DNA from 2 places in the Ramlibacter sp. P4_H7 genome. Region 2 is predicted to be linked to the other one. Evidence: riboswitches for the same ligand, from Rfam matches in the RefSeq annotation. Region 2 holds a riboswitch; the other holds the start of a gene.

Region 1 (11,983 bases), on a different contig from region 2:
CACGACCACCTGGAAGCCGGCCATCTGCGCGCTGGCGGGGTTGGTGCCGTGCGCGGACGAAGGGATCAGGCAGACGTTGCGGTGCGCCTCGCCGCGGCTGGCGTGCCAGGCCTTGATCGCCAGCAGGCCCGCGTACTCGCCCTGCGAGCCCGCGTTCGGCTGCAGGCTGATGCCGGCATAGCCCGTGGCCTCGCACAGCCAGGCGCGCAGCTGGTCGTCCAGCTCCGCGTAGCCCTGCAGCTGGTCGCGCGGCGCGAACGGATGCACGTGCGCGAACTCGGGCCAGGTGATGGGGATCATCTCGCTGGTGGCGTTCAGCTTCATGGTGCAGCTGCCCAGCGGGATCATGCTGCGGTCCAGCGCCAGGTCCTTGTCGGACAGCGCCCGCAGGTAGCGCAGCATGCCGGTCTCGCTGTGGTGCGTGTTGAAGACCGGGTGCGCCAGGAAGTCGCTGGTGCGGCGCAGCTCCTGCGGGATCGCGGGCTCGACGCCCTTCTCGAAAGGCGCGAAGTCCGGCAGCGCCTGGCCCGGCTTGGCGAAGATCGACCACAGCAGCCGGACGTCGTCGCGGGTGGTGGTCTCGTCCAGAGAGATGCAGATGTACTCGCCCCAGTGCTTGCGCAGGTTGCAGCGCAGCGCATGGCCCTTGGCGACGAGTGCATTGGTCGCCTCGCCCGTGTGCAGCGAGACCGTGTCGAAGAAGGCGCTGGAACGCGGCGTGTGCCCCAGCTGCTCCAGGCCCCGGGCCAGGATGGCCGCGTAGCTGGCGACACGCTGGGCGATGCGCTTGAGCCCCTGCGGGCCGTGGTAGACGGCGTACATGCTGGCCACCACCGCCGGCAGCACCTGCGCCGTGCAGATGTTCGAGGTCGCCTTCTCCCGCCGGATGTGCTGTTCGCGCGTCTGCAGCGCGAGGCGGTAGGCGGGGTTGCCGTGGCTGTCGACGCTGACGCCCACCAGCCGGCCCGGCATGGAGCGCTTGTAGTCGTCGCGGCAGGCAAGGTAGGCGGCGTGCGGGCCGCCGGCGCCCATCGGCATGCCGAAGCGCTGGGTCGTGCCGACCACGATGTCGGCGCCGAACTCTCCCGGGGGCACCAGCAGCGTCAGCGCCAGCAGGTCCGCGGCGACGATGAAGGCGGCCTGCTTGCCGTGCACGACGGCCACGTCGGCACGCAGGTCGTCGATGCGGCCGCTGGTGGACGGGTACTGCGCCAGCACCGCGAAGTACTCGCCGGCCAGCGCCTGCTGCCACGCCTCGTGCGAGTTCGCCAGCACCACTTCGATGCCCAGGGGCGCCGCGCGCGTCTGGATCACCTCGATGGTCTGCGGGTGGCAGTCGCCGGCCACCACGAAGCGATGGCTCTTGCTCTTCACGCTGCGTTTGGCCAGCGTCATCGCCTCGGCCGCGGCCGTCGCCTCGTCCAGCATCGATGCATTGGCGATCGGCATGGCCGTGAGGTCGCACACCATGGTCTGGAAGTTCACCAGCGCTTCCATGCGGCCCTGGCTGATCTCCGCCTGGTAGGGCGTGTACGCGGTGTACCAGGCCGGGTTCTCCAGCACGTTGCGCAGGATGACGCCCGGCGTGAAGGTGCCGTGGTAGCCCTGGCCGATGAAGCTGCGGAAGACCTGGTTCTTCTGCGCGATGGCGCGCAGCTCCTCGAGCGCCGCGGCCTCGGTGGCCGGCGGTGGCAGGTGCATCGGCCGGGCGCGGGCGATGGAGCGGGGGACGATGCCCTCGACCAGCGCGCGGCGCGAAGCCTCCCCGATCACCGACAGTATGAGGCGCTCGTCGGCCTCGGACACGCCGATGTGGCGCGGGATGAACTCGGTGGGGTTTTCCAGCTCGCCGAGCGGCCGGGCGGATTGCATCAACATGGGATTCCTTGAACGCGCCGGGGCGGGGTGGACCGCCCTCCGTCAACGCGGGGACTCCCGGGGCGACTCCCGGGAGGACAGGGCACTGCGGGCAGGGCCGGTCAGGCGTTCGCCTTGACGAACTTCTGGTAGTCGGGCTCGTCCATGAGCACGTCGAACTCGGCCATGTCCTTGATCAGGATCTTGAAGAACCAGCCGTTGCCCATCGGGTCCTTGTTGGCGAGCGACGGGTCGCCGCGCAGGTCCTCGTTGACCTCGGTGACCTCGCCGGCGATGGGCATGAACACGTCCGCCGCGGCCTTGACCGATTCCACCACGCCCGCCACCTCGCCCTTCGCGTAGCTCTTGCCCACTTCCGGCAGGTCCACGAACACCACGTCGCCCAGCGCATCCTGCGCATGCAGGGTGATGCCGACGACGGCGGCCTCGTGGTCCTCCAGCTGGATCCACTCGTGATCGGGCGTGTACTTGACGGTCATGGGTTTCTCCTTTTTCAGGCGGCCGGGCCGCGGTGGTAACGGTTGGGGACGAAGGGCATGGCGCTCACTTCCATGGGAACGGACTTGCCGCGCACGATGGCGTTCACGCGGGTGCCGGGGGTGGCCAGCTGCGGCGGCAGGTAGCCCATGGCGATGGGCCGGTCGACCGTGGGGGCCAGCAGGCCGCTGGTGACCTCGCCCACGCGCTGCCCCTGCGTGTCCTGCAGTTCGGTGTGATCTCGCACGGGCACGCGCTCCAGGGCGACCAGGCCGACACGCTTGCGCGTGAGCGGCAGCGTGCCATCGAGCTGCGCGAGCACCTTGTCCGCGCCCGGGAAGCCGCCGGCCCGTGCGCCGCCGGTGCGCCGCACCTTCTGGATCGCCCAGTTCAGGGCCGCTTCCACCGGCGTCGTGGTGGTGTCGATGTCGTTGCCGTACAGGCAGAGGCCGGCCTCCAGGCGCAGTGAATTGCGCGCGCCCAGGCCGACCGGCTTGACCTCCGGCTGCGCGAGCAGTTCGCGCGCGAAGGCGTCCGCGTGGACGGCGGGCACGGAGATCTCGAAGCCGTCCTCGCCCGTGTAGCCGCTGCGCGTGATGAACAGGTCCACGCCGTTCCAGCGGAAGCCGGCGCCGGTCATGAACACCAGCTGGTCCACGCCGGGGACCACCCGGTTCATGGCATCGACCGCCTTCGGTCCCTGCAAGGCGAGCAGCGCCCGCTCCGGCATGGGGATCACATCGCAGCGCGCGCCGATGCGCTCCTGGATGTGGCGCAGGTCGCCCACCTTGCAGGCCCCGTTGACGATCACGAACAGGTCGCCGCCGCGGTTGACGAACATCAGGTCGTCGATGATCGTGCCCTCGTCGGTGAGCAGCAGGCCGTAGCGCTGCTTGCCGGGCGCGAGGCCGACCACGTCCACCGGCATCAGCGACTCGAACGCGGCAGCCGCGTCGGGGCCGACGAGGCGCAACTGTCCCATGTGCGAGACGTCGAACAGGCCCGCGCCGCTGCGCGTGTGGTGGTGCTCGGCCATCAGGCCGGGGGGGTATTGCACCGGCATCGAATAGCCGGCGAAAGGGACCATGCGCGCACCGAGTTCCAGGTGCAGCGCGTGCAGGGGGGTCTTTAGTAGCTCTTCTTGCGGTGCGGACAAGCGCGGACTCCAACAGGGCTGAAAGCCATCGTACACACGATGGAAGGGCCCGTGCTGTCCGCTTTACCTGAGAGATTCACCCGGGAGGCTGGGCGACAGAGAAACGGGCCTGCGTCGGGCAAGGGGTCTTAGGCTAGGCGCAGGAAAGGGTCAAGCCAGGACGGCTTGACCCTTTCCCGCAACAACGCATCAGGCCCCTTCCGGGCCCGACCCTCCGGGCCGGGGTTTGGGAGCCCGCCATGCGTTGTTGCAGTCGCCCTTGTGTGCGTCAAGCACACGGCGGGCAACTACGCCTAGCCTACCGGGCTCCCAAACCCCGGCGCAGGCCCGTTTCTCTGTCGCCCAGCCTCCGCTGGGCTTGCTCCTTCGGTGGACCGCTGCTCATGCGCAGCGGCCTCTCTCCAGCAAGGTGACGCCCCGGAACGGGGCGCTTGTCAGTCCTGGGTGCCTGAGCGTTCGGCTGTGCGCCTGCGCCTTCGGCGGCTTCGTTGAGGAAGCTCTCTCCTGACGCCGGCGATTGTAGCTACTTCGCGTAGACCAGGTCGCGCAGGCCCAGGGAGAGGCCCGGCACGTACGTGATCACCATCAGGCAGGCCAGCACCACCAGCACGAAGGGGATCAACTGCGTGATGATGCGGTCCAGCGAGATCCTGGCCACCGTGCACGCGGCGAACAGGTTCACGCCGAAGGGCGGGGTGATCATGCCCAGCGCCAGGTTCACCACCATGATCAGCCCGAAGTGCACCGGGTCGATGCCGAAATGCACCGCCACCGGCGCGAGGATGGGCGCCAGAACGATGATGGAGGCGCTGGTCTCGATGAACATGCCGATCACGAACAGCGCGGCGTTCACGCCCAGCAGGAACATCGCCGGGCTCTTCAGCACGTCCTGCAGCCACAGGCCGATCGCTTCCGGCACGCCGGCGCGCGTGATCAGGAAGGCGAACAAGCCGGCGTTGGCGATGATGAACATGATCACCGCCGAGGAGATCACCGACTTGCGCAGGATCGTGTACAGCTGGCGCACGTCGATCTCGCGGTACACGAAGATGCCGACCACCAGCGCGTAGAACACGGCGACCGCGGAAGCTTCCGTCGGCGTGAAGACGCCGCCATAGATGCCGCCCAGGATGATCACCGGCATCAGCAGCGCCCAGCCGGCCTGCTTGAAGGCCTGGCCGAACGGCAGGCGGCCGTCGCCGTCGTTCTTGCCCCAGCCCTTGAACTTGCACCAGATCCAGCAGAACAGCATCAGCGCGCCGCCGATCAGCAGGCCCGGGCCGAAGCCGGCGATGAACAGCTCGCCGATGGACACCTCGGCGCTCACACCGTACAGGATCATCGGGATCGAGGGCGGGATGATCACGCCCAGTTCCGCCGCGGTGGCCTGCAGGGCCGCCGCGTAGCTGGTGGGGTAGCCGTGCTTGATCAGCGCAGGGATCAGGATCGCGCCGATCGCGAACGTGGTGGCGACCGAGGAGCCCGACACCGCCGCGAAGATCATGCAGGTCAGCACGCAGGTCATGGGCAGGCCGCCCTGCACGCCGCCGACGATGCTCTTGGCGAATTCCACCAGGCGGCGCGAGATCCCGCCGGTTTCCATCAGGTTGCCGGCGAGAATGAAGAAGGGAATCGCCGCCAGCGGAAACTTGTTGATCGAGTTGAACATCTCCTTGACGGAGATGAGCATGTGGGCGTTGCTGACCTGCATGCCCACCAGGGCGGACAGGCCGATGGAAACGGCGACCGAGACGCTGAGCGCGAAGCACAGCACCATCGTTGCAAGCATCGCTGCGCTCATTGCGCGGTCTCCAGTTCGTGGCGCTGCGGGTCGAGCAGGTTGCCGATGATGCCGAGGATGCAGAAGAGGGCGCCCACCGGCAGCGCGAGGTAGCCCCAGAACATCGAGATGGATTCCAGTCCGGCCATGGACTGGACCTGGCCGCGCACGGCGTAGTCCCAGCCCCACCACAGCACGACGCCGATCAGCATCAGCGAGGCAATGGCCACCAGCCAGTCGAGCGCCCGGCGCGCGCCGGGCGGGACGGAGCGGTACACCACGTCCACGCTGACCATCGCGCCCTGGCGGAACGCCACGGGAATCCCGAGGAACACCATCCAGATCAGCGACAGGCGGATCAGGATCTCGCTCCATTCCGCCGGCTGCTCCAGCACGAAGCGCGTGACGATCTGGAACATGCCCAGCGTGCTGGCCACCACCAGCATGAAGCACGCGCCGGCCATGGCCAGGCCGCTGGTGAAGCGCTCGATGCGCAGGAAAGTTTCTTTCACGGCTCCCCCTTCACGAAGCAAAGCCCGCGCGAGCGGGCTTTGTTCCCACACCGGGTTCCGGACGGAACCCGGGTCTCTCCCTCACGGACTTACTTGACGTTCCGGATCTTCTCGATGTTGGCCTTGCCGAACTGCTTTTCGAACTCGGCATTCACCGGCGCCAGCGCCTGCACGAACTTGGCCTTGTCGACATTGTCGATCACGGTCATGCCCTTGGCGCGCAGGTCGGCCACGCCCTTGGCGTCGTCCTCGTCCACGCGCGCGCGGTTGGCCTTGGTGCCTTCCTTGGCGGCGTCGAGGAAGGCCTGCTTGTCGGCCGCGGACAGCTTGTCGAAGGACGCCTTGTTCATCAGGAAGATGGCCGGCGAGTACACGTGCCCCGTCAGCGTCAGGTGCTTCTGCACCTGGTCGAACTTGGCGGAAATGATCACGGACAGCGGGTTCTCCTGGCCGTCCACCGTGCCCTGCTGCAGGGCGGTGAACACCTCGGGGAAGGCCATGGGGGTGGTGATGATGCCGAAGCCCTTGTAGGCCGCGATGTGCACCGGGTTCTCCATGGTGCGCATCTTCAGGCCCTTGAGGTCCTCCGGCCCCTTCACGTCCCGCTTGCTGTTGGTCATGTGGCGGAAGCCGTTCTCGGCCCAGGCCAGCGCCTTGAAGCCCTTGGAATCGAATTTCTGCAGCATCTCCTGGCCGATCGGGCCGTCCAGTACCGCACGGGCATGGGCCTTGTCGCGGAACAGGAAGGGCACGTCCAGGATCTTGGTCTCGGGCACGAAGTTCGGCACCGGGCCGGTGGAGGAGAAGGCGAGTTCCTGGGTGCCCAGCTGCACGGCCTCGATGGACTCGCGCTCGCCGCCCAGCGAGCCGTTGTAGAAGGTCTGGACCTTGTAGCGGCCGCCGGTGCGCTTCTCGACTTCCTTGGCGAAGGTGTCGATCGCGATGCCCTGGTGGGAATTCTGCGCGGTGGAAATGCTGATCTTCATCGTGGTCTGGGCGGCCGCCAGCGAGCTGGCGAGCAGGCCGGCGGACAGCACGGCGAAGAGCTTGGTGAACTTCATGGAGTCTCCTGGGGCGGGTACGGCGAAAGTGGCGGCAATCATGCCCGAGTGCGGGAGCCGGTCGCCACGGGAGTTGTACCGACCCGCGGCGTCAGCTTGGTGCAAAGCAGCGGCGCGTGGATGTGCCACGCGCCAAGCCTCACATGTTCGCGTAGTTCGGCCCGCCGCCGCCCTCGGGCGTGACCCACACGATGTTCTGCGTCGGGTCCTTGATGTCGCAGGTCTTGCAGTGCACGCAGTTCTGCGCGTTGATCTGCAGCCGGTCGGTGCCGTCCTCGTTCTTGACGAATTCGTAGACGCCCGCCGGGCAGTAGCGGCTTTCCGGCCCCGCGTACTTCGCCAGGTTCACCTGGACCGGCACGGAGGCATCCTTCAGCGTCAGGTGCGAGGGCTGGTCCTCGGCGTGGTTGGTGTTGGAGATGAACACCGAGGACAGGCGGTCGAAGGTCAGCTTGCCATCCGGCTTGGGGTAGGCGATGGGCTGGCACTCCGCCGCCGGCTTCAGGTACGCGTGGTCCGGCTTGTCGCGCCTCAGCGTCCACGGGACGTTGCCGCGCAGCAGCCACTGCTCGATGCCGTTCATCACCGTGGCGGGGATCAGGCCCTTCTTGAACCAGGCCTTGAAGTTGCGCGACTTGGTCAGCTCCGTGTACAGCCAGCTCTGCTCGAAGGCTTCGGGATAGGCGCTCAGCGCGTCGTGCTGGCGGCCGGCCACGATCGCGTCGAAGGCTGCGGCTGCCGCCAACATGCCGGTCTTGATGGCGGCGTGGCTGCCCTTGATGCGGGCCGCGTTCAGGAAGCCGGCGTCGTCGCCCACCAGCACGCCGCCCGGGAAGACGGTCTTGGGCAGGCTCAGCAGGCCGCCTGCGGTGATGGCGCGCGCGCCGTAGGAGATGCGCTTGGCCGGCTTCACGCCCTGGCTCTCGTCGCCTTCGAGGTACCAGCGGATGTTGCGGTGGGTCTTCCAGCGCTGCATCTCCTCGAACGGGCTCAGGTAGGGGTTGGCATAGTCCAGGCCGGTGATGAAGCCCAGCACCACCTGGTTGTTCTCCATGTGGTACAGGAAGGCGCCGCCGTAGGTGCTGTTGTCCAGCGGCCAGCCCGCGGTGTGGAGCACCAGGCCCGGCTGGTGGCGCTTGGGATCGATCTCCCACAGTTCCTTCACGCCGATGCCGTAGGCCTGCGGGTCGCAGTCCTCGTCGAGCTTGAAGCGGCGGATGACCTGCTTGCCCAGGTGGCCGCGCGCGCCCTCGGCGAACACGGTGTACTTCGCGTGCAGTTCCATTCCCAGCTGGAAGTTCTCGGTGGGCTCGCCGTCCTTGCCGACGCCCATGTTGGCGGTGGCCACGCCCTTGACCGCGCCGTTCTCGTCGTACAGCACTTCGGCGGCCGGGAAGCCGGGGAAGATCTCGACGCCCAGGGCCTCGGCCTGCTGGGCCAGCCAGCGAGTGACGTTGGCCAGGCTCACCACGTAGTTTCCGTGGTTCTGGAAGACCGGGGGCAGCATGAAGTTGGGGACGCGGAACGAGGAGTCTTCGCCCAGGAAGATCATCGCGTCGTCGGTCACGGGCTGGTTCAGGGGCGCGCCCTTGGCTTTCCAGTCCGGGATCAGCTCGGTCAGCGCGCGCGGGTCCATCACGGCGCCGGACAGGATGTGCGCGCCCGGTTCGGAACCCTTTTCGAGCACGACGACCGACACCTCCTTGCCCTCGCGGGCAGCCAGCTGCCGCAGGTGGATCGCCGTCGACAGGCCAGCGGGCCCCCCGCCGACGACGACCACGTCGTATTCCATCGCTTCGCGCGGTCCGTATTGGGCGATGAGTTCTTCTTGGGTCATGGTCTTCCGTCGACAGTGGGTGACATGCGCGGCCTGCGGCGCCGCCGAGCCTGCAATTCTATGCGGCGGGCAGTCCAGCGGACACCCACGATCTGTCGGGTCGTGTCGCCTTCATTCCAGGCGCCTCGAGCGGGCTGGACGCGCGGTTCCATGCGCTTGGACAGGCCGAAGCGCCCCTCCTTGTGGGAGCGCGGCGGGCATCCGGCGGCCGCCGCCGGCGTCAGCGGGTGAGCACGAGCTTGTGGTACAGGCCGCCGAAGTAGGTCTTCTTCTCCGCGTGCACCGGCTCGTCCGGCAGGAAGGCCTCGACGCCGTGGCGCCACAGGTCCATGGCAAAGGGCTCCAGGTGCTTGAACACCAGCCGGATCAGCGGGCGCATCGGATGCCAGGCGACGGGCCGGTGGTAGTCCACGATCACCACCTTGCCGCCCGGGCGCACCACCCGCAAGGCCTCGGCCAGCGTCTTGCGGCGCACCGCCTCCGGCTGCTCGTGCAGCAGGAAGAACAGCAGCACCTGGTCGTAGCAACCATCCGGGCCACCCAGGGCGGACGAGTCGCCGTGCAGCAGGGCCACGCGCTCGTCCGGCGGAAGCTTGCGCCGCAGGTTGTCGAGCTGCACCGGCAGGATGTCCAGCACGTCGAGGCTCGCTTCGGCCGCCAGCCGCTCGCGCAGCCGGGGCGTGAGGTTGCCGTAGACGCAGGCCATCTGCAGGGTGCGGCCGTGCACCGTGTCGCCCAGTTCCGCCAGCGCGGCATCGCACAGCCGCACGTAATTGTTGAAGAGGATCAGGTTGACCAGCCACTCGCGCTCGAATACCTGGATGGCCTGCGGGCGCACGTAGGCCCACCAGTAAGCCTCTTCGAGATAGCGTGGGACCGACAAGTTGCACGGGATCACGAGTTCGTCTGGTGCTTTCATGCGGTCCTGTGGGGGTGTTGTCGTTGTTCGAGCTCTACGAACCGAGCGCCGTCAGGCTGGCGGCGGCCACCAGCGTGACCGCCAGCGCGGCGCCGTAGCAAAGCAGGCGCGCCGCAAGCCCTGCGTGCACGCCGACATCGTGCAGGCTGTAGAAGATGCGGTGCGCCGCATGCCAGGCGAACAGCGCGATCACGAAGAACAGGAAGGCCTTGCCCACCCAGTTCTGCGCGAAGGCGAGCATGCGCGGGTAGCTCATGAAATCCGCCGGCAACAGCAGGCCCAGCGGCACGAGCACGCCGGTGATCAGCACCAGCATCGGCCCGAGCAGCGCCGACAGCATCCCGCCCGCGCCGAACAGGCCCCAGAAGATGGGGGCGTGGGAGCGCTTGCGGCTCGGGGTGGGCGTCATGGCTTGAGCATCCAGGCCAGCGCGAACAGCACGAGCGCCGCAGCCACCGCCGCGGCCAGGCCGGCGCGGGTGACGGTCGCCGCCGCGACGCGATGTCCGCCCACGAAGAGCATCGGCATCGTCTTGGGCATGATCTCGAACCAGCTGACCGCATGCAGGACCATCGCGGCCAGCAGCACCAGGTGGAACACGATGGAGGGCCAGCTGCGCAGCGCCTGCAGCCAGCCGTCGAAGGCGGCCTGCCCCTGCGCCAGGCGCACCACGCCCATCATCAGGATGAGGGCGTAGGCCGCCACGGCCAGCGACGTGCCCTCGCGCCACATGTACCGCACGAAATAGGGGTCGCGCGTCCACCAGCGGGTCATGGTGCGCACGTAGGGCTTCCTCATCGCGCGCTCCCCTTGGATGCCACGAAGCGCAGGAAGTAGTCCTTGGCGCTGGCCACCTTGTTCTGGTTCACCGCGTTGGCCGGGTCCACGCCCTTGGGGCAGACCTCGCTGCAGTAGCCGACGGCCGTGCAACTCCACACGCCTTCCTTGGCGTTCACCACCTGCATGCGCTCCTGCTGGGCGCCGTCGCGCGAATCGGCGTTGTAGCGATGCAGCAGCGCCAGGGCGGCGGGGCCGACGAACTTGTCGTTGAGTCCGTACTGCGGGCAGGCGGCGTAGCAGAGCAGGCAGTTGATGCAGGAGCTGTATTGCTCGAACAGTTCCAGCTCGCGCGGCGTCTGCAGGTGTTCGCCCTGTTCCAGGCTTCGCGGCTCTTTCGGCACGATGTACGGGGTGATGCTTTCGAGCTTGCCGATGAAGTCCTCGATGTTCACCACCAGGTCGCGTTCGATCGGGAAATGCGCCAGGGCTTCGACCCGCAGGCCGCCTGGCGCGTAGTCGCGCAGGAAGGTCTTGCATCCCAGCCGCGGCTTGCCGTTGATCATGATGCCGCAGCTGCCGCAGATGGCCATGCGGCAGCTCCAGCGCAGGCTCAGCGAGCCATCCAGTTCGTCCTTGATCGCCAGCAGCCCCTGCAGCACCGACATGTCGTCGGTGTAGGGCAGGTCGAATTTCTGCCACCATGGAGCGTCGTCCTGCTCGGGGCGGTAGCGCAGGACTTCGATGGGAATCGTCTTCATGGGACCGCCTCGGCCTCGGCCTTTTCGCCCGCGGCGCCGTATGCGCGCACCCCCGGGCGGGACTTGGTGATGCGCACGTCGGAGTAGGCGATGCGTGGCGCATCGTCGCCCTGGTAGTGTGCCAGCGTGTGCTTGAGGAAGTTCGCGTCGTCGCGCTCCGTGAACCCGTCCAGGCGCTGGTGCGACCCGCGCGATTCCCGGCGTTCCAGGGCCGAATGGGCGATCGCCTGGGCCACGTCCAGCTGGTAGCCGAGCTCCAGTGCCAGCAGCCATTCGGTGTTCCAGACGCGCGAGTGGTCGTCGAGCTTGATCCGCTTGCAGCGCTGCTTGAGTTCCGCGAGCTTGTCGCAGGTCGCCTGCATCTCCGCCTGCGTGCGGTAGATGCCGCAGCCTTCCTCCATGCTCATGGCCATTTCGCGGCGCAGCGTGGCGATGCGCTCGGTGCCGCCCTGCGCGGACAGCAGCGCCCCTGCTCTCGCCTGCACCTGCCCGGCGAGCGCCGTGAGGCGGCCCGCATCGACGCGACCGGCCTGCACCGCGTGGCGGGCGGCTGCCTCGCCGGCGACCTTGCCGAACACCAGCAATTCGGTCAGCGAGTTGGAGCCCAGGCGGTTCGCACCGTGCAGCCCGATGCTGGAGCACTCGCCCGCCGAGTACAGGCCCGCCAGCGAAGCGCTGGTGTCGAACGCGGCTTCGATGCCGCCCATGGTGTAGTGCACTGCGGGCAGCACGGGGATCGGAGTCTTCGCCGGATCGACGCCCAGGTATTCCTCGGCCAGTTCGCAGATCAGCGGCAGGCGCTCGCGCAGCTTCTTTTCGCCCAGG
Region 2 (11,983 bases):
GGTCGCCTATCCCATGGCGTACGCGATGATGCGGGCCCGAGGTGCCTGGAAGCTCGCGATTCTTGGAGTCGTGCTGCTGCCCTTCTGGATCAGCACCGTCGTGCGCAACTTCGCCTGGGTTGTGATCCTGCAGGATCGAGGCGTCCTGAACTACCTCCTGGATCTTGTCGGAATCCCGGCCGTCAGCATCCTAGGAACCAAAACCGCTGTGACTGTCGGGATGGCCCAGGTGCTGCTGCCGTTCGCTCTGCTCCCGATCTACAACTCCATGCAACGCATCGACCCGAATCTCGTCCGCGCCGCATTGATGCTGGGCGCACGGCCAATTGTCGCATTTGCGTTGGTGTTCCTGCCCTTGTCCATGACAGGTGTTTTCGCTGGCGCGCTCCTCGTATTTGTCCTATCGCTTGGCTTCTATGTCACGCCGGCAATGCTGGGGTCAGCACAGGATGCGATGTTCGCGCAGATCATCTTCCGGCAGATCTCCGAGTTGCTGGCCTGGGGTCGGAGCAGCGCAATGGCAACGATCCTGCTGGTGACGACTGTGGGGATCCTGGCGCTCGGGTCTCTTCTGACTCGCCGGTTGCGCAATCGCATTGGCACCAAACCGGAGTAAGACATGGCCGACGACGCCTCACGCAAAAGAGTCTCAGCCGAGCGGCTCGGGAATTGGGTCCTGTTCGCCTTCGCGGGCGTAGTGAGCTTTACGCTCATTGCCCCCCTGCTGATCATCATCCCCATGAGCTTCAGCGACGCGCAATCCTTCGCATTTCCACCGCGCGGATTGTCCCTTCGATGGTATGAAAATCTGTTCACCAGTGAGGCGTGGTACCGCGGTGCTCTGCAATCCGTATTGATTGCTGCCCTCGTGACCGTTCTTTCACTTTTGCTGGGCACCATGGCGGCCCTCGGCATCTCGCGCATGAAGGGGTTCTCGCAAGCAACGATGTCGGCGCTGCTTCTGTCACCCATGATCCTTCCTGTAGTGGTCAGCGGCGTAGGCATTTATGCGGTATTCCTCAAATGGCACCTCACTGCGAACTACCTTGGGTTCGTCCTGGCGCACACGGCGCTTGCGGTACCCTTCGTCTTGACGACCGTCACCGCCGCCCTGAAGACATTCGACCAGACATTGGAGTACGCCGCGGCGAGTTGCGGCGCCACCCCGCTGGCAACCTTCTTTTTCGTCACCCTGCCGATCATTCGCCCCGCACTGGCCAGTGGCGCCTTGTTTGCATTCGTAGCGTCCTTTGATGAAGTCGTAATCGCCCAGTTCCTGGGGGGGCCCGAACTGAAGACGTTGCCCGTTCAGATGTTCACGAGCGTGTACGTCGATTCCGATCCGACCCTGGCTGCCATATCCACGGTCATCATCGCGCTGACCTCGATTGCGATTTTTGCGGTCATCCAGAGCAACATAGGCAAGTCCAGCTACGCCCAGGGTTGAAGGGGCTTATCGAATACACAAATCCATTTCCACCAGGAGAAGTGCGGGCATCGGCCCGCCTACCGAAGGCGCAATCCCCAGAACGCTCAGGTCAAAAGAACTGGTGAATTTCAAACTGGAGAGTGCTGAACCCGATTCCGGGAAGGCCGCCGAAGGTGCAAGCCGGCTACAGCTGGTGAATCTCTCAGGCAAAAGGACAGTGGGGCCGGCGGCATCAAGCTCGCCTGCCCTTCTTCATTCTTCGCAGGAGAGAGAGACGTGAACGTAATCGTTATGGGCGCCGGCATCACCGGTGTCGCGACAGCTTGGTATCTTGGTCAGGCGGGACACGACGTGACCGTGCTGGAACGAAATGCCGGAGCTGCTCGGGAAACGAGCTTTGGCAATGGTGGGCAGATATCCGTCAGCCATGCCGAACCGTGGGCCAATCCTTCAGCGCCGATGAAGCTGCTGAGATGGCTGGGCAAGGAAGACGCACCGCTTCTCTTCCGCTTGCGGGCCGATCCGGCCCAGTGGAGCTGGGGCCTCAAGTTCCTGCTCAACTGCTCACGCGAGCGGTCGACACGGAACATGATCCAGCTCCTCAACCTCGGGACGTACAGTCGCCAATGCCTTCAACAACTGCGCAGGGATCTCGAGATCGAGTACGACCATCAGGCAAGGGGCATCCTTCATTTCTATACGAATCAGAAGGAGCTGGATCTCGCGATCGAGCCGGCGCGAATCATGCGGGAACTCGGCTGCGAGAGGAAGGTGATTGGTCCCGATGAAGTCGTGGCACTCGAACCTGCGATGGTGCACGTTCGTCCGAGTCTGGTCGGCGCCACGTACACGAGCGCCGACGAATCGGGAGACGTGCACAAATTCACCACGGCTTTGGCTGCGAAGTGCCAGGAACAGGGAGTCCGCTTTCGCTACGGCGTCCGCATTCAAAGGCTCCACGCCACGGGCGGCGCCATGACGGGTGTGGAAATCGCATCGGAGTCGGGTCTCTACGAGACAGTGCGAGGAGACGCTTACATCCTCGCGGCTGGAAGCTTCAGCGGTCCACTCGCCAAAGGCGCAGGGGTGAAGCTCGATATCTATCCCGCGAAGGGCTATTCGGCGACGCTGCCTGTCCTAAAGGAACGCCTTGCACCCACAGTTAGCTTGACCGATGACGAATACAAGCTCGTCTTCTCCCGCCTGGGCGACCGGCTGCGCGTCGCCGGCACGGCTGAATTGAACGGCTACGACCTCTCGCTGAATCGCGTTCGATGCGAGGCGATCGTCAGGCGCACACTGGAACTGTTTCCGGGCGTCAGCCGCCAGGAACTCGCCACGTATTGGGCGGGCCTGCGTCCGGCAACTCCGGGCAATGTGCCTTACATCGGCGCGAGTGCGGTGAAGGGGCTGTACCTGAACACCGGGCACGGAACTCTCGGCTGGACGCATGGTTGTGGCTCCGGGCGAGCCCTTGCGGAGCTGATCTCCGGTCGCGATCCCGGGATCGATTTCGATTTTGTGAGGCAGCGCAGCGGACGCTCGCGCGAGTTCGCGATGGTGCACTAAGCGGCCCACTCCCTGCGACGCATGGCACCGGAAACTCCGAAGCAAAGGTCCGAACGTCTACGTTGATGCGTGCCCCGTCGCAATGGTCAGATCGCTGGAATGGAGCATCCGCTTGCTCCCGCCCAGGTCATCAATCACAGCGCAAACTAAGGAGATGAGTGTGTTGAAGAAGCCTTCCAATATGCGTCTCGGGATCGTCCTTAATGATTATCCCGGAGCCCTGGACACTGCGGATTTGCCCGACCCGTTCAATGCGGTGGCACGTCCGGGAACATTGCCCGGCTCGTTCGCGAACCCTGCTTTCTGGCCTGTCCCCACGGCATACGCTGCCGCGCCCGGCACCACCGGTATGGAGATGATCGACGGAACGTCCAGCGCCATCCATGGCATCGCGGAGGCCATCCGCAGGTTGGCACCGCATTGCGATCTCATCGTTGGGCAGTGCGGCTATATGTACGCGGCGCGATCGCAGATTCCTTTGACAACGCCCACGTTACTGAGCGGCCTGGAGCTCCTGCCGAACGCGCTCGCATCCACTCCCCGGCCGGTCGGAGTGCTTACGTTTAATCGGCTCGGCACCGAAAAGATGCTTGCCGGCCATCCGGATCTATCTCGGCTTCGCATCGTGGGCGTCGATGATCAGCCAAGCTGGTCGGTCATTTGGGAACAGGACCTGATAACCAAACAGAGATTGAATCACGAGCAGATGCGCGTGGAACTACTTGAGGTGTGCATGAGGGAGCGCCGCAACGGGGCGTTCTCAGACATCGGAGCGCTCGTCCTGGAATGTACCGCCATGCCGCAGTTTAGAAGGGACATTGTCTCCGCGTTGAGACTGCCCGTCTGGGACATCGCGGCCGTCGCTAAAGCTCTACTCGGGGCTTAGCTTCGACGACCAAGTGCTTGCCACGCCAGCCTGCGCGCCGGAGATTTGCGGAAGCACTTGGTCTGAGGTCGATCGCGCATCGCTTCCCGACGTCCCTCCTGACGCGATCAAAGCCGCACTGCGTGCCTGTGAGAGTCCACTCAGCGAGGCGGCCCGCACGAATCAGCTACTTGGACTGCCAAGTTATGAACTGCTGACTCACTTCAGCAAAGTTCTTTGACCACCACTCCTGGTTTATCGATACCCCGGATTGCGTTTGGGGCAAGTATCGGGAGACCAAAGGATCGATCTTGGGACGACTCTTGACGCTTGCATTGCCGGCCCCCAGCAGTTCGGTGAGCTTCTCTTGCTGTGGTTGCTGCGCAATGAAGTGAAGGAATGCTTCTGCAGCAGGTCGTTCTTTCGAGCCCTTCACCACGGCAAACTGATCCCATGTCATGATTTGTTGATCCGCCACGACAGCCACTTTCGCGCCGGCTTTCGCGGCAAGGAGTGTCCGGCCACCTGAAGAGAGGGCCAGGTCCGCCTGCTTGTTGACAAAGGCATCGGTCAAGCCTCCGGTCGACTGCGTCCACATGATGCTGCTCTTGATCGTGTCCAGCTTCATCAATGCGCGGTTGACGTCCAACGGGTACAACTTGTCCTCGGGGACCCCGTCTGCGAGCAATGCCATCTCCAGGATGCCGGTGGTTGGGCTGTTGTAGATGGCCCGCTTGCCGGGATACTTCTTCAGGTCGAAGAAGTCTGCCCAGCGCCTGGGCGGATTCGCGGCGTACTTCTCCTCGTTGTATGCGAACACGAAAGGAATGACTGCCGTGGGCACCCCGCACTCGTTATTGACAAAGCGCTTGTCGATTCCCGCTGCCACGAATCTCGACGTATCGACCTTTTCGAAAAGCACTCCGCAATTCGCGAGAATGTACGCGGCGTCGCCGGTGTAGACGTCCCACGATGGGTTTCCAGACTCCACCATCGCTTTGAGCTTGGCTTTGGAATTCGGCGCGTCAAGAACGGCCTTGGCGCCGGTCGCTCGTTCGAACGGTTCGACCCATCCGTCGCGATAGCTTTGTTGAGCGCTGCCGCCGAAGGTCGCGATGGTGATTTTCTGACCAGGGAGAGCGGGCTGTGCATTGATGGTCCCACACGCGAGTCCGAGGATGGCAACCGAACCAATCCGCTTCGAAAGTTCAATGGCGAACATATGCGCTCCTTTAATCAAGTACGTGACGATGACTTTTCAGTGCAGGTGGCGTTCGTCAGGTCGCACCCCAAAGTTCATCGCGCCTGCCGATTCAGCGATCTCGCCTGCGATGACGAACTTGAAAGCGATTCTTGCCAAAGCCGGATGCGACACCATCCCAAGATTAGCGAAGCTTTGGTTTGGAGTTCCGATACTGGCGTCACCCCGCTATTGGAATTTCCTCGCATTGGTCGCACTGGTACAAGCGATCGATACCGTGGTGATCCGCCGTATGTCCCCGGACCATCGATGCTCGGAGGAGCGTCAGATGACGTTTTCGGCCCGCATGCGCGTGATCTCGCCTGCGCCGTACCCCAATGACGCAAGGATTGCATCCGTGTGCTCGCCGATCTCCGGTGGGGCGGTGCGGATGGACCCCGGTGTTTCGGAGAGAAAGACCGGCGCTTGCGCCAGTGGAATTGCGGCCGCATGCGACCCGTACTCCATCATCCGGAACAACCCCGCAGCTTGTGTCTGCGGGTGTTCGATCAACTCGCTGGGACGCAGCACGGGACCAGCCGGAATCCGGGCTTGTGCGAGATCGGCAAGCGCCTGCTCCCTGGAGCGGTGCCCGCACCACTCCTGCATGCGGGCGCTGATGATGTCGCCGTTGGCTGCGCGCTTGTCGTCCGTGACAAAGCGAGCATCCTCCAGCCATCCTGGTTCCTCCATCAGCTTCACCCAACGCTCGAAGAGCGGTTGGCCCACCACCTGGCAGAGAATCCACCCGTCCTTGGTAGAGAAGATGTCCGCGGGAGCGGCGGCGAAGCTGCGATTGCCCACTGCGGCGCGGTCATGACCCTTGACCATCGCCTCTGCGGCAAACGCACTTCCCAGCATGGCGGCTGTGGCGAACAAGGAGCCGTCCACCACCTGGCCACGACCAGACCGCTGTCGGGCAAGCAGCGCCATCGCCGTGCCATAAGCGCAGTGCAATGCCGTTGCGAAGTCGCACCAGAGGATCTGAGTGCGTGCCGGCGCACCGGGCTGTCCGCTGAGGAACACCCCTCCTGACATGGCCTGGCCGACGGAATCGAACGCGAGTTGGTTGGCCATCGGCCCGGTGCGGCCGAAGCCCGTCGCCAAGGTGAGGATGGTTCTCGGGTTGATGGCGGAGATCGAGGCTTCGTCCAACCCCATCGCCTGCAGGGTGTTGGGGGGAAGGTTCGCCACGACGACATCCGCGTCCTGAAGCAGCCGCCGGACGATCTCGCGCCCCTGCGGCTTCATCGGATCGAGCGTCATGGATCGCTTGTTCCGGTTCACCTGGAGGAAGAGGGCGCCTTCGCCGGTTTCGAGCATCGGCAGCAAGAAACGGTCTTCGCTGCCGCCGATCTTCTCGATCCGGATGACATCGGCGCCGAATTCAGCAAGAAGAGTAGCGCAGTACGGAGCCGCGACATAGCGCCCGAAGTCCAGCACGCGGATCCCTTTGAGGACCTCCATGCTAGATCGCGCGCGAGGCGCCTCCCCAGTAACGGGCTTTCACTTCCTTCTTGAGCACCTTGCCGTACGCATTCTTGGGCAGTTGTTCTGCAATTTCCACCGACGTGGGCTTCTTGTATGACGCAAGTCGCGAGCGGCAGAACTCGATCAGTTCTTCTTCCCTGGACTGATTTCCTTCGCGCAGCACCACCACCGCCCGAACCGCCTCTCCCCACACATTGTCCGGAACACCGATCACGCACGCCTCGGCCACCGCCTCATGCTGCAGCAGGACCTCCTCCACCTCGCGTGGATAGATGTTGGAACCCCCGGAGATGATCATGTCCTTCACCCGGTCCGTGATGTAGATGTAGCCTTCCTCGTCCCGGACACCAACGTCGCCGGTGTGAAGCCAGCCTTCGCGAAGCACCTCGTCCGTTGCGTCCTTGTTCCGCCAATAGCCGGGAAACACTATGTCTCCCCGGACGGTGATTTCCCCTGCGACATTGGGCGGCACTTCCTTTCCCTCGTCATCCACGATACGCACGCGCACGCCGAGACTTTCCCGTCCAACCGAGCCGAGGCGCTTCAAGCCCTCTGGCGTGGTGATGTCGTACTCGGACTTGTGCATTCCGCAGATGCCACTCGGGGCCTCGCTCTGGCCGTATCCTTGGCCAAAAATCGGTCCGAATACCTCAATTGCGCGCTTGAGCACCTCGGCGTACATCGGGCCGCCACCGCACTGGACGGTCTTGAAGCTCGACAGGTCGTACTCCTTCAGGGCGGGGTAGTTCAGCAACATCTGCACCATCGTGGGCGCCATGAAGGCAGAGGTTGCCTTGAACGTCTGGATCGCCTCGAGTACTTTCGGCGGATCGAATTTTGGCAAGCCAGGGAAGACCTGGGCCGCTCCACGTGCCAAGTGCGAAAGGCCTACGCTGGTCGTGGCATGGGCCATCGGTGCAAAGTGAATGAGCCTGTCGGTTTCACGGATGTCGCGGAGGGAATTCAGCAACCGGCCGGTCACCATGTTGATCAGGTTGCGGTGGGTCTCCATGCAGCCTTTTGGCTTGCCAGTTGTTCCGGAGGTGTAGAAAAGCCACGCAAGGTCATCGGGGTCGATCGTTACATCCGGTGAAGCGTCGCTTGAGCCCTTCAGGAGATCCGCATAGTCCTCGAAGCCCTCGATCTGCTCCATGCAGATCCAATGGCCCACTGTGGGGTGCTGGAGGCGTAAGGCACGCGCGGTCTCTCCGAACTCTGGGGAAAAGACGAAGAACGAAGGCTGCGCGTCCTCCAGCATGAAACCCAGTTCGTCAATATGCAGCTTCGGGTTGAATGGCGTCGCCGCCATTCCGGCTGTTTGCGCGGCCAGGTACACCTCGAAGTGCTCGAAGCGGTTCACCGCCAGGATGGCAACGCGATCGCGTTGCTTGCCGCGGGCAAGGAGCGAATGTGCGATCCTGTTGATGCGCCGAGCGCCGTCCCCGTAGTTGATGGTGACGTCCGGCGTCACCCACAGCGGGCGCCCGGAAAAGTTCAGGGCCGAACGATGGAGCAGGTGGGCGAGGTGCACAGGGGTCAGTCCTGAGTCGAAGGGAAGACAGGCGGACGCTTCTCGAGAAACGCAGTGAGTCCTTCGCGAGCGTCGGGCTCCATGAAGTTCAGTCCTTCATAGGCGACGGACAGGTCAAAGATCGGCGCGGCCTGGCGAACCCAGTGGTTGAGGCAGCGCTTGGTCCAGCGCAGTGCACGCTGAGGCTTCTGACCAAGGGCTTCGGCGAACTTGAGTGCTGTCTCGAGGACTTCCTCCTGCGGCTTGCACATTGACACCAGCCCGATGCGCTCCGCCTCCTTCCCATCAAGCACATCCGCCGTCAGCAGGTACAACTTCGCCTTGGGCAAGCCGCAGTACAGCGGCCACAGCATGGTGGCGTGGTCCCCGGAAGCCACGCCGATGTTCATGTGCGCGTCGCAGAGTTTCGCGGTTTCTGACACGATGGAGATGTCCGCGCTGAGGGCGACCGCCAACCCTGCGCCCGCGGCGGAGCCATTGATCGCGGACACGATGGGCTTGTCCAGGTGGATCATGTTGTAAACGATTCGAAGCGCTTCCTCGCCGGTCTCGATGTGGCGCCCGATCTGCCCAAGCTTGCCAATGCCTTGGGAGAGGTCGCCGCCGACGGAGAAGGCCCGGCCGGCGCCGGTGATCACCGGCACGCGCACTTTCGGGTCGTTCTTGACCGTCGTCCAGACTTCCGCTAGTTCGTAGTGCAGCACGCTGTTTGTCGCGTTGGTCGGCGGACGGTCAATGGTGATCAGCAGCACTCCGTGTGCTCTGTGTTCGAAACGGAGGTGGTGGAATTCGGCGTAGTCCATGTGTAAATCCCCTCGGCTCGCGGCGAGTGCGGCATCGATTGGTAAGAGGGAATTCTGGAACGTCCTGGCGACCGAAGCCATCCGGGAATCGCGAACCAAGCATTTGCAAAACTGGGCGCCGAGGGAGGCGGAGCTGCGTTGGCCCGGACTCACTCGCCTGGCGGCCGCCTGGGAGTGGTTGCGGCGATCGACGGCGGCTGATCCGCTGCGTGGGCCATCACCATGCAGGAACGCAGAAGTGCAATGAGCTTTCCGTGAGGGCCAGTGTCCCGGCTGACAACCTGGACTGGAATCGTACGACGCATCAGATCCGGCCGAATCGACCGCAGCATGCCGGCCTTTACGAATGGCGCTGCGAAGTGCGCAGGAATGTATCCCAGGTTCCTTCCGGAAAGGACCAAGGCGAGCTGTGCCTGGGCGCCGAGGCCGACGTCGCCCGCCCCATATTCTCGGGTGGCCAGTGAAATATCTCTGTATTCGAAGTGGCCCCGGCTGGAATAGGGGTGCGCGCTCAACTGCGCTTCCGTGAGCTCGTGATGAGGAATGGCGAAAAGGGGATGCCCACAGCCGCAATACAATTCTTCGATCTCGTCGAACAGGCGCTGCGTCATGACGTCCCGGGCGCGCACATCGGACACGCTGATGCCCAGTTGCGCCGAGCCGTCGGCCACTCGGCTGATGGCTTGGTAGCCGACCATGGTTTCGACGCGGAGCCTTACGCGTCGGCCCACTCGTTCGCCAAAAATCTTCAAGGCGTTGGGCAGCCGGCAGCCGGGATTCGTGATCACTTCATCTTCGATCGCCAGAACGACTTCACCGGCCATTTCGTCGCCGATCTCTCCGATGTCCGACTTGAAGGAGTGGACGGCGGCAAACAACTGCTTGGCCGCCTTGTAGACCCGTTCCCCTTCCGGCATGAGCTTGAAGCCGCCAGGGCCCCGCTTGCAGAGCACGAAACCGAGTCGAACTTCGAGGGTCTTGAGATGCTCGCTCAAAACCGACTGGGAGATGTTCAGGGAGGCTTGTGCCGCAGCAAATCCTCCGCGATCCACGATCTCTGCAAAGCTGCGGAGCAGCCTCAGATCCAGATCCGTCACCTGGTTCAGTTTGGTCATCGATGCGTCCTCTGCGCGGGTGCGGCCAGCCGCGCGCGACAATCTTAAACCGCGCCACCAAGCGCTTCTTTATGCGACGCCGCCGAGGTTCTTATCGACCCTTCCAAACAGCCGCGCGCTTTTCGGCGAATGCCCGAGCCCCTTCTCTCGCGTCTTCCGAATCGAATACTGGGCGGGTGTACTCCCCTTGGCGCTCGAACATCTCGCCTTCCGGCCAGTCCCGCGATTCGGCGACCACGCGCTTGGACGCGGCGACTGCGAGCGGGCCGTTGACCCGGATTTTGTCAGCCAGGCCGATCGCGGTGTGAAGGGCTCCTCCAGGCTCTGTGAGCTGATTGACCAGTCCGAACTGCGCGGCGTGCTCCGCTGTGAGCAAGTCTCCAGTGAGGATGTATTGCATCGCAATGTGGTAGGGAATGCGGCGAGGCAGCCTGATCAGCCCTCCAGCGACGGCGGCGAGGCCGCGCTTGACTTCGGGCAATCCGAACTTCGCGTCCCGAGACGCGACCACCAGATCGCAGGCCAGGACCATCTCGAAGCCCCCGGCAAGGGCGTAACCCTCCACGGCAGCGATCATTGGCTTCAATGGAGGCTTCTGCGTCAGTCCTCCGAAGCCCCGTCCTTCTACCCGCGGCAATTCTCCGCGCAAGAACCCCTTCAGGTCCATGCCGGAGCAGAAGTTGCCGCCTGCTCCGGTCAGGACACCCACGTGCAAGGCCGGGTTGTCCTGCAGTTCGTCAAGCGCGGCCGCGATCTCGCGTGCCAGGCTCTGGGTCATGGCATTGCGCGCTTCGGGTCTATTCAGCGTCAGGACGAGGACGCCTTCTTCGTGTGCGATCTGGAGTTCCATGGGTTCCTGCGTCAGCGGGGTTGCATGCGGATGGCTCCATCGAGACGGATCGTCTCTCCGTTCATCATGCGGTTTTCGATGATGTGCATCGACAGTCTGGCGAACTCGTCGGGATGTCCCAATCGGGCTGGGTGCGGGACTGAGGCTGCCAGCGAGGCCCGCACGTTCTGGGGCAAGCGCGCGAGAATCGGCGTGTCGAAAATCCCGGGTGCAATCGTCATGACACGTATGGCCCTCTGGGCCAGATCGCGAGCGGCCACGATCGTCATACCGGCGATGCCCGCTTTCGCCGACGCGTACGGGATCTGGCCTACTTGGCCTTCCCAAGCGGCAACCGACGAGGTGAGAATGCAGACACCACGATCACCGTCGATCAAGTCGTTCTTCGCCATCGCCGCTGCAGACAGGCGCAGCACGTTGAAAGTGCCGAACAGGTTGATGCGGACGATGTTTTCGTAGAAATCCTGCGACCCCGGCTTACCCTCCTTGTCGAGGATTCGAAGTGCGCCGCCGCGACCGGCGCAGTGAACGAGGATGCGCAGCGGCTCGCGTTGGATCGCGGCGTCCACGACTTCCTGCATCTGCGCCTCGTGCGTGACGTCCGCAGGCAGGAAGCGAACTGAGGAACCAAGCTCTCTCGCGATCGCCTCTCCGTTGGAGGCGGGGAGGTCTGCAATGACGACCTGGGTGCCCTGCTCAACGAGCCGATGTACTGTGGCGAGCCCCAGGCCGGACGCACCACCGGTGACGATGGCGCTGCTGTTCTTGTAGGTCACAATGTCTCCGCGTCGTGGATTCTCAGAAGCGTTCAAGGATCATGCTGTTGGCCATTCCGCCCGCTTCGCACATGGTTTGCAAGCCATAGCGTCCCTGGTGCATTTCCAGCCAGTTCAAAAGCGTCGTGGTCAGCCTGGCGCCAGACGCCCCCAGGGGGTGGCCCAGCGCAATGGCCCCACCGCTCGGGTTGAGCCGAGCGGGGTCCGCGGCCAAGTCCTTTTGCCACGCGAGAGGTACCGATGCAAACGCTTCGTTGACCTCGTACGCGTCGATGTCGGCGATCTGCAGCCCCGCCTTCGCCAGAACGGCCCGG

What was found. Region 2 has a riboswitch for glycine ahead of AC1DSA_RS10675 (D-amino acid dehydrogenase). Riboswitches for the same ligand answer to the same signal wherever they lie in the genome.
Region 1: linked by a shared signal. The riboswitch ahead of gcvT (glycine cleavage system aminomethyltransferase GcvT) and the one ahead of AC1DSA_RS10675 (D-amino acid dehydrogenase) in region 2 are both predicted to bind glycine.

Annotation. Positions count from the first base shown of each region.
Region 1 is NZ_JBFUKP010000021.1:121,392-133,374, reverse strand. It holds gene gcvP (aminomethyl-transferring glycine dehydrogenase) at 1-1,878, opposite strand, end outside; gene gcvH (glycine cleavage system protein GcvH) at 1,980-2,357, opposite strand; gene gcvT (glycine cleavage system aminomethyltransferase GcvT) at 2,372-3,511, opposite strand; glycine riboswitch at 3,937-4,028, opposite strand; gene AC1DSA_RS22390 (TRAP transporter large permease) at 4,035-5,312, opposite strand; gene AC1DSA_RS22385 (TRAP transporter small permease) at 5,309-5,803, opposite strand; gene AC1DSA_RS22380 (TRAP transporter substrate-binding protein) at 5,893-6,864, opposite strand; gene AC1DSA_RS22375 (electron transfer flavoprotein-ubiquinone oxidoreductase) at 7,004-8,701, opposite strand; gene rquA (rhodoquinone biosynthesis methyltransferase RquA) at 8,922-9,620, opposite strand; gene frdD (fumarate reductase subunit FrdD) at 9,655-10,029, opposite strand; gene AC1DSA_RS22360 (fumarate reductase subunit C) at 10,026-10,418, opposite strand; gene AC1DSA_RS22355 (succinate dehydrogenase/fumarate reductase iron-sulfur subunit) at 10,415-11,158, opposite strand; gene frdA (fumarate reductase (quinol) flavoprotein subunit) at 11,155-11,983, opposite strand, start outside.
Region 2 is NZ_JBFUKP010000006.1:73,062-85,044, reverse strand. It holds gene AC1DSA_RS10685 (ABC transporter permease) at 1-616, shown strand, start outside; gene AC1DSA_RS10680 (ABC transporter permease) at 620-1,447, shown strand; glycine riboswitch at 1,553-1,657, shown strand; gene AC1DSA_RS10675 (D-amino acid dehydrogenase) at 1,706-2,998, shown strand; gene AC1DSA_RS10670 (aspartate/glutamate racemase family protein) at 3,162-3,884, shown strand; gene AC1DSA_RS10665 (extracellular solute-binding protein) at 4,051-5,085, opposite strand; gene AC1DSA_RS10660 (CaiB/BaiF CoA transferase family protein) at 5,389-6,570, opposite strand; gene AC1DSA_RS10655 (class I adenylate-forming enzyme family protein) at 6,572-8,125, opposite strand; gene AC1DSA_RS10650 (enoyl-CoA hydratase/isomerase family protein) at 8,131-8,928, opposite strand; gene AC1DSA_RS10645 (LysR family transcriptional regulator) at 9,078-10,043, opposite strand; gene AC1DSA_RS10640 (crotonase/enoyl-CoA hydratase family protein) at 10,135-10,893, opposite strand; gene AC1DSA_RS10635 (SDR family NAD(P)-dependent oxidoreductase) at 10,905-11,672, opposite strand; gene AC1DSA_RS10630 (thiolase family protein) at 11,692-11,983, opposite strand, start outside.